DNA from 2 places in the Kitasatospora sp. NPDC088351 genome. Region 1 is predicted to be linked to the other one. Evidence: riboswitches for the same ligand, from Rfam matches in the RefSeq annotation. Region 1 holds a riboswitch; the other holds the start of a gene.
What was found. Region 1 has a riboswitch for cobalamin ahead of metE (5-methyltetrahydropteroyltriglutamate--homocysteine S-methyltransferase). Riboswitches for the same ligand answer to the same signal wherever they lie in the genome.
Positions count from the first base shown of each region.

Region 1 (4,205 bases):
CCACGCCAGGTAGACGGGGCGGCCGGCCGCGCGCAGCGGCAGCGTCTCGCGCAGGGCGGGTTCGTCGACCTGGACGACGGCGGCGCCGGCCGCCTCCAGGTCGGTGACCTCGTCGCGCAGGGCGAGGGCGACCTGGCGGGCGGTGTCGGCGAGCGGCTGGTCGTCGCGGACGAAGGACCAGGCGAGCATGGTGACCGGGCCGGTGAGCATGCCCTTCACCGGGCGGTCCGTCAGGTCCTGGGCGTAGCGGAACCAGTCGACGGTCATCGGGTGGGGGCGGGAGATGTCGCCGGCCAGCACCGGCGGGCGGACGTAGCGGGTGCCGTAGGACTGGACCCAGCCGTGCTGGGTGGCCAGGTAGCCGGTGAGCTGTTCGGCGAAGTACTGGACCATGTCGTTGCGTTCGGGCTCGCCGTGGACCAGGACGTCGATGCCCGCCTTCTCCTGGTAGGCGATCACCTCGCGGACCTCGGCGCGCATCCGGTCCTGGTAGGTGCCGTCGTCGATCCGGCCGGCGCGCAGGTCGGCGCGGGCGGTGCGCAGGTCGGCGGTCTGCGGGAAGGAGCCGATGGTGGTGGTCGGCAGCAGCGGCAGGCCGAGGCGGGCGCGCTGGGCCTCGGCGCGCTCGGGGTAGGCCTGGGCGCGGCGGGCGTCCTCGGCGGTGGTGGCGGCGACGCGGGCGCGGACGGCGGGGTCGTGGGTGAGCGCGGAGGCGGCGCGGGAGGCCAGGTCGGCCCGGTTGGCGGCGAGTTGGGCCGCCACGGTGTCGGTGCCCTCGCGCAGGCCCCGGGCGAGGGTGGTGATCTCGCCGGTCTTCTGGCGGGCGAAGGCGAGCCAGCGGGCGACCTGCGGGTCGAGGTCGCGCTCGGCGGCGGCGTCCAGCGGGACGTGCAGCAGCGAGCAGGACGGGGCGACGTCCACCCGGTCGGCGAGGCCGAGGAGCGTGCCGAGGACGGAGAGCGACTTCTCCAGGTCGTTGAGCCAGATGTTGCGGCCGTCGACGACGCCGGCGACCAGGCGCTTGCCGGGCAGGCCGCCGGCGGCGGCGAGGTCGTCGAGGTTGGCCGCGCCGGGGCCGGTGAAGTCGAGCCCGACGCCCTCGATCGGGGCCTTGGCCAGGACGGGCAGGGCCTCGCCGGCGCGGTCGAAGTAGGTCGCGACCAGCAGCTTGGGCCGGTCGGTGAGCCCGCCGAGCTCCCGGTAGACGCGGGCGGCGGCGGAGAGTTCGGCCGGTGTGCGGTCCTGGACGAGGGCGGGCTCGTCGAGTTGGACCCACTCCGCTCCGGCGGCGCGCAGGTCGGCGAGGAGTTCGGCGTAGACGGGCAGCAGCCGGTCCAGCAGGGTGATCGGCTGGAAGTCCGCGGTGACCCCGGGTGCGGGCTTGGCGAGCAGCAGGTAGGTGAGCGGGCCGACCAGGACCGGGCGGGCGGTGTGGCCGAGGGCGATCGCCTCGCGCAGCTCGCCGACCGCCTTGGCCGGGTTGGCGGCGAAGACCGTGTCCGGTCCCAACTCGGGTACGAGGTAGTGGTAGTTGGTGTCGAACCACTTGGTCATCTCCAGCGGCGCCACCTCCTGGGTACCGCGGGCCATGGCGAAGTAGCCGTCCAGCGGGTCGGCGTCGACGGCGGCGCGGTGCCGGGCGGGGATCGCGCCGACCGCCACCGTGGTGTCCAGCACATGGTCGTAGAGCGAGAAGTCCCCGGTGGGGACCTCGGTGACACCGGCGTCGGTGAGCCGTCGCCAGGTGTCGCGCCGCAGGTCCGCGGCGGTGGCGTACAGGGCCTCGGCACTGATCCGGCCGGCCCAGTAGCCCTCGATCGCCTTCTTCAGCTCCCGGTTCGGCCCCTGCCTCGGGTAGCCGTACACGGTGGCCTGCGGGGTGGTGGAACTCGTTGACACGGAACTCTCCTTCGCGAGTCGCGCTGCGATCCCGGGAGAGCGCGAGGAGGCGAAGGTACGACAGGGGTGCGCGACACCAGGATGTGCCCGCCCGCTCCGCCGACCCGCCCTCGAGGTCACCGAGATCACCGCGTGCGGGGTGCACGCGGGCAGTGGCAGGTCTTCGGACTCGCGGGCACGCCGGGCCTGTCGGCCTTCTCCGGCACCTACTGGCCGTCGCTTCCCGGGCCCCATCGGGGTCCAGTGCATGTGACGGCGGTCGTTCCCACTCACCGCTGCGGGGCAGTCCCGGATTCACACCGGGTTCCCTCTTACGACGCCATGCCTGGAGGACATGACGAACCGACTGCACCGCACAGACTAGGGCCCGCGGGGCCCGCCGTCACCGTCCGTCCGAATGCCGGATGGCCGGATGAGACCGATTCCGGGCAGGTGGCCGCCTCAGCCACGCTGTGACCCGGTCCCGTCGGCGGTCGCGGTGCGGTAGAAATCGGCTGCGGTGACGGTGGCGGGGACGCCGAGTTCGGCGGCGACGGCGGTGATCGCGGTGGCGCCGACGGCGAGGTCGGCTTGGCCGTCGGTGGTGAAATGCGGTGCGATGAACGTCTCGTAGTGGGCTCGGGCTTCGTCCGCGGTGTGCCGGCCGAGGAACGTCCGGATGTGGCGCACCGTGGTGTCGGGTTCGTTGTGGATCACCTGCAGGGCACGCCGGTGGGCTCGTACGACGGCCTGGACCGCGGGGTCGTCCGGGTGGAGGTGGGTGGGGTCGACGGCCACGCCTACGGTGGGGATCCTGAAGTGGTCGCCGACCCAGGCCAGCACCTGCCAGCCGTACTCGGCGGCTACCGCTTCCGGTGCCATGGTGCTGCCGACCAGGGCGGCGTCGATCCTGCCCTCGTGCAGCCTGCGCAGGTCCATGCCGTAGTCGCCGGGCGGGCGGACGACGGTGTGGATGTCGCGGTCCGGGTCGAGGCCGGCCCGGCGCAGCACGATCCGGGTGAAGCACCCGGGTGCGGTGTGGGGAGCGTGCACCGCCAGCCGTCGGCCGGCCAGGTCGGCCAGGGAGGTCAGGCCGGGGCGGGCGAGGAACCAGAACAGCGGGCGGTGGGTGTTGACGCTGAGGGCGACCCAGGGGGTGCCGTCGGCCAGTCGGGACAGCAGTGCCCGGCCGAGCCCGATGGTGGCGCCGTGGCGCAGCCGCTCCTCGTCCCACGAGCAGCCGTCGTGCAGCGCGACGTGGACGCCCTCGTCGGCGTAGTAGCCCTGCTGGTCGGCGATGTAGGCGGCCAGTTCCTCGTGCAGGCCCCGCCCGACGTAGGCGAGATCGATCGTGTACATGAACGTTTTTCCTTGATCGTGCCGCCGCCGTGCGCACAGGACGGCGGGGCGTCAGTACATGGACATCCCGCCGTTGACCGCGGCCGTGGTGCCGGTCATGACGGCGCTGTCCTCGCCGGCGTAGAAGGCGACCGCCCGGGCGACGTCGTCCGGGTGTGCCAGGCGGCCCAGGGGGGTGGCGGCCACCTGCCGACGCCTGTGCTCCTCGTCGAGCACATCCGCCGCCATGCGGGTGTCGTCCACCGGGCCGGGCTCGACGACGTTGACCGTGATGCCCAGCGGGCCCAGCTCCTGGGCGAGGTACCGGGCGAACTGCGCCAGTGCGGCCTTGGCCGTGCCCAGTGCGATCATGCCCTCCCGGGGCTGGCGGCTGAGGACGGTGCCGAGATAGACGATGCGTCCCCAGCCCTGTTCGGTCATGGCGGGCAGGACGGCCTTGGTGACCGCGAACGCCGCACGCAGCTCGTCGTCGAGCTTGCCGCCCAGCTCTTCCCACGTCATGTCCTGGAACGGCTTGACCACATACGGGGTGAGCGCGTTGTGCACGAGCACGTCGGTGCCGCCCCATGCCGCCCGGACCTGCTCGATCATGCTCTCGACCGCCGCTGCCTCGCGCACGTCGGCCTGCACGGCCATGGCCTGGCCGCCCGCGGCCTCGATGCCGGCCACGACCTTCCCGGCTGCCGTGCCGCTGTGCAGGTAGTTGACCACCACGCGCATCCCTCGTGCGGCCAGAACGCGCGCGGTGGCCGCACCGATTCCGCTGTCGGCCCCTGTCACCAATGCCACCCTGCCGGTCGCCCCGGTCATGGGACCACTCCCTGTCTGTCATTGTCATCGTGGGCCGCCGGGATGACCGTCCGGAAACCATGCTCGGCGGCGGGACCGCCGCCGGGGTTACGGTGGTCGGCAGGAGGCCGGCACACCGGATGTGCGCCTCGTCCGACACCGCTGTGATCGGAGGGAAC
Region 1 is NZ_JBFBIL010000016.1:117,985-122,189, forward strand. It holds gene metE (5-methyltetrahydropteroyltriglutamate--homocysteine S-methyltransferase) at 1-1,899, opposite strand, end outside; cobalamin riboswitch at 2,036-2,261, opposite strand; gene AB0P06_RS14950 (ABC transporter substrate-binding protein) at 2,341-3,237, opposite strand; gene AB0P06_RS14955 (SDR family oxidoreductase) at 3,289-4,047, opposite strand; gene AB0P06_RS14960 (nuclear transport factor 2 family protein) at 4,077-4,205, shown strand, end outside.

Region 2 (4,205 bases), on a different contig from region 1:
GGACTGGCGCGTCGAGGCCGTCCCGGACACCCTCGCCGCCTTCAGGCAACGCGTGGCCGACCCCCGCTACGGCTTCGACATCAGGAACCCACGATGAGCGCGGCCTCCGAGCCACCCCTGACCCCGGACAGCCCCGTCCCTGCCCCCGGCGGCACCGCGACGCGCGCCGGGAGCAGCCGCCCCCGGCCGGACGCGGACACCCTGCCCCGGCCCGCCGCCGAGCGGGGCACCGCCGCCCCCGAGGACGACAACCAGGCCGTCGAGCTGGCGCCGTACACCATCCCGCAGGTCCCCGCGATCGGCTGGGACCCGGCCCCCAGCCCCCGGCGCCGCTGGATAGCCCGCGGTCTGCTGCTCGCCGTGCTGATCGTCCAGGCCGCGCTCTCGCTGCGCCTGCTGGCCGCCGCGCACCCCGACGAGGCCGCGACCATGGTGGCCGGCCGCCAGCAGCTCGCCCACCTGCTGCACGGCACCGCCGTCACCTCCGACCTGGTCGGCCGGACACCCGGCTCGCCCTGGCTGTACCCGCCGCTGGCCGGCGCCGCCGCCAACGCCAACGGCATCTTCGGCGCCCGGGTACTCAGTCTCTGCTTCGCCCTGCTGACCACCGTGCTGCTGTACTCGCTGACCCGCCGGCTCTTCAACGAGCGGGTGGCCATCTGCTCCATCGCCGCCTACGCGGTGGTGCAGTCGACCGTCGTCGTCGGCTTCTACGCCGCCCCCGAGGCGCCGGCCGTTCTTCTGGTCGCCCTCGCGGCCTGGATCACGGTGTTCACCGCCCGCCGCCCGGTGGCCCTGGTCCTGCTCGCCGCACCGGCCGCCGCCCTCGCCTGCGCGGTCGCGTACGCCTCGACGCTCGCCATGCCCGCCCTGGCCGCCCTCGCGCTGGCCACCGCCTGGCCGCACCGGCGGCTCGGCCCGGCCGCCCTGCGCGCGCTGCTGCTCGCCGCCGGCACGGCCGGCGCGCTGCTCCCCTTCGGCGTACTCGGCACGATCGCGGGATGGTCCCCGGCCCGCGGCCAGGCCGGCCGCACGGTCGGCGGGATCCTCCTGGACACCGTCCAGTGGGGCGGCCTGTTCACCGTCCTCGCGGTGGCCGGCACGATCGCCTACGTCCGCCGCGAGCAGATGCACGAGTCCCCGGAGAACGGCGGCGTCACCACCACCCGGGCCCAGCGCGCGCTGCTGGGCACCGCGCTGACCGCCACCGCGCTGCTGGTCCCGGCGATCCACCTGGCGCTGGGCTCCTCCGGGGCGATGTTCCGCCACCTCGGCTTCGGGATGCTGCTCGCCGCCCCGCTGGCCGGGGTCGGCCTCACCCGGCTGGTCGGCGCGCACTTCCGCCACCCGCAGCTGGGCATCCTGGTGTGGGTCGCCCTGCTCGCGCTGGGCCTCGAACAGTCCGCGCTGCGCTACCAGAACGGGCCCGACTCCGGGCGGCTGCTCGCCGTCCTGCGGGTGCACGCCGAACCGCAGGGCCGCTACCTCACCGAGGTCGACGGACTCGCCGAGTACTACCTGGGCACCGTCAGTACACCTGAGCAGTGGGTCTCGGCGCGCAACGGGACCGACTACCGGGACGCCGCCGGGGTGCAGCACCACGGCGACGACGGCAGCGCGGCCGCCATCCGGGACGGCTGGTTCACCATGGTCGTCCTCGACAGCACCGCGCCGGCTGCCACGGACCGCGCCCTGGCGGCCGCTCTGGCCGCCGGCGGACAGTACCGGCTGATCGCCCAGTTCACCTCGCCGACGGGCGACTCCAGCACCTACAAGGTCTACCTGAAGCACTGACGCCCCGCCGAGCCTGTCCGGGCTCGCGACACGACGGCCACAACATATGGTGCCGCCACAGTCGACCGCCACTAGATGTATGCTCACTCCTGCTGTCGACGCAGGGGAACCCGGTGCGAGTCCGGGACTGCCCCGCAGCGGTGTGCGGGCCTCTGGAAGCAGGGCCCGCGAGTCCGAGTACCTGCCGGCGGCGTGCCACCGGCCTCCCCGCAGAGGCCCCGAAGCACTGCACCACGTCCGGGCCTCGCGGGCGGGCCGGGGATGACACTGTCGCGCGACGCCACCGGGCGTTCGCGCCGTGCTCCCCTGCCCCGAACGGTCCGGCACCCCGATGCACCGACGCCGATCGCCGCCAGGAGAGAGCGCCTTGACCACCGCTGCCTCAGCCACCCTGCCCGCCCAGGGTTCCAGCTTCGCCCCCGTCGACCCGACGGTCTCCGACCCCGGCGGTGCGCTGCTCCGGCTGCTGACCGACCGCAGCGCCGATCTCCCCCAGGTGGACCCCGGCCATGTCGCCGCCGCCGCGCTGCGCGGCCGCCACGCCGGCTCGGACTTCGCCGAGCTGCGCGGGCTGGCCGTGGACGCCGCCGCGTCGATGATCGCCGAGGACCCGCAGTACTCGAAGCTGGCCGCGCGCCTGCTCGCGCTGGAGATCGTCGACGAGGCGGTCAGCCAGGGCTCGGTCTCCTTCTCCGCCTCGGTCGCGGTCGGCCACGCCGAGGGCCTGATCGGCGACACCACCGCCGCCTTCGTCGCCAAGCACGCCGCGACCCTGGACGCGCTCGTCGACCCGCGGGGCGACGACCGCTTCGAGTACTTCGGCCTGCGCACCGTGCAGTCCCGCTACCTGCTGCGCCACCCGATCACCCGCAAGGTGGTCGAGACCCCGCAGCACTTCCTGCTCCGCGTCGCCAGCGGCCTGGCGGTCGGCGACAACGAGCAGTCGGTGCGCGAGGTGGCCGAGCTGTACGGCCTGATGAGCCGGCTGGAGTACCTGACCTCCTCCCCGACCCTGTTCAACTCCGGCACCCGGCACCCGCAGATGTCGAGCTGCTACCTGCTCGACTCCCCGCTGGACAACCTGGACTCGATCTACTCCCGGTACGCCCAGATCGCCCGTCTCTCCAAGCACGCCGGCGGCATCGGCCTGTCCTACTCGCGGATCCGCTCGCGCGGCAGCCTGATCCGGGGCACCAACGGCAAGTCCAACGGCATCGTCCCGTTCCTGCGCACCCTCGACTCCTCGGTCGCCGCCGTCAACCAGGGCGGCCGCCGCAAGGGCGCGGCCTGCGTCTACCTGGAGACCTGGCACGCGGACATCGAGGAGTTCCTGGAGCTGCGCGACAACACCGGTGAGGAGGCGCGCCGCACGCACAACCTCAACCTGGCGCACTGGATCCCGGACGAGTTCATGCGCCGGGTCAACGCCAACGCCGACTGGTCGCTGTTCTCCCCCGCCGACGTGCCCGAGCTGGTCGACCTCTGGGGTGCCGAGTTCGACGAGGCGTACCTGAAGGCCGAGCAGTCCGGCAAGGCCGTCCGCACCATCCCCGCGCAGACCCTGTACGCCCGGATGATGCGCACCCTGGCGCAGACCGGCAACGGCTGGATGACCTTCAAGGACGCCTCCAACCGCGCCGCCAACCAGACCGCGCTGCCCGGCCGCACGGTGCACAGCTCCAACCTCTGCACCGAGATCCTGGAGGTCACGGACGACTCCGAGACCGCCGTCTGCAACCTCGGCTCGGTCAACCTCGGCGCCCACGTCGCCGCCGGCGCCACCGCCGACGACCTGCTGAACGCGCTGGACTGGGACCGCCTGGACGCCACCGTCCGCACCGCCGTCACCTTCCTCGACCGCGTGGTGGACATCAACTTCTACCCGACCCCCGAGGCCGGTGCCTCCAACTCCCGCTGGCGCCCGGTGGGCCTCGGCGTGATGGGCCTGCAGGACGTCTTCTTCCAGCTGCGGATCGACTTCGACTCCGCCGAGGCGAAGCGGCTCTCCACCCTCATCGCCGAGCGCATCATGCTCACCGCGTACGAGCGCTCCAGCGAGCTGGCCGAGCAGCTGGGCCGCCACGAGGCATACGGCGAGACCCGGGCCGCCCGCGGCGAGCTGCACATCGACCACTTCCCGAGCGCCGCTCCGGAGTGGGCCGACCGCTGGGCCGCCCTGCGGACCAGGCTCGCCGAGACCGGCCTGCGCAACTCGCTGCTGCTGGCCATCGCGCCGACCGCGACCATCGCCTCGATCGCCGGCGTCTACGAGTGCATCGAGCCGCAGGTCTCCAACCTGTTCAAGCGCGAGACCCTCTCCGGCGAGTTCCTCCAGGTCAACCCGTACCTGGTGCGCGAGCTGAAGGAGCTCGGCGTCTGGGACCAGCAGACCCGGGACGCGCTGCGCGACG
Region 2 is NZ_JBFBIL010000003.1:48,742-52,946, reverse strand. It holds gene AB0P06_RS03215 (glycosyl hydrolase) at 1-97, shown strand, start outside; gene AB0P06_RS03210 (glycosyltransferase family 39 protein) at 94-1,794, shown strand; cobalamin riboswitch at 1,867-1,998, shown strand; gene AB0P06_RS03205 (ribonucleoside-diphosphate reductase subunit alpha) at 2,186-4,205, shown strand, end outside.
Region 2: it holds a riboswitch for cobalamin, as region 1 does, so the genes downstream of both, AB0P06_RS03205 (ribonucleoside-diphosphate reductase subunit alpha) here and metE (5-methyltetrahydropteroyltriglutamate--homocysteine S-methyltransferase) in region 1, are expected to answer to the same signal.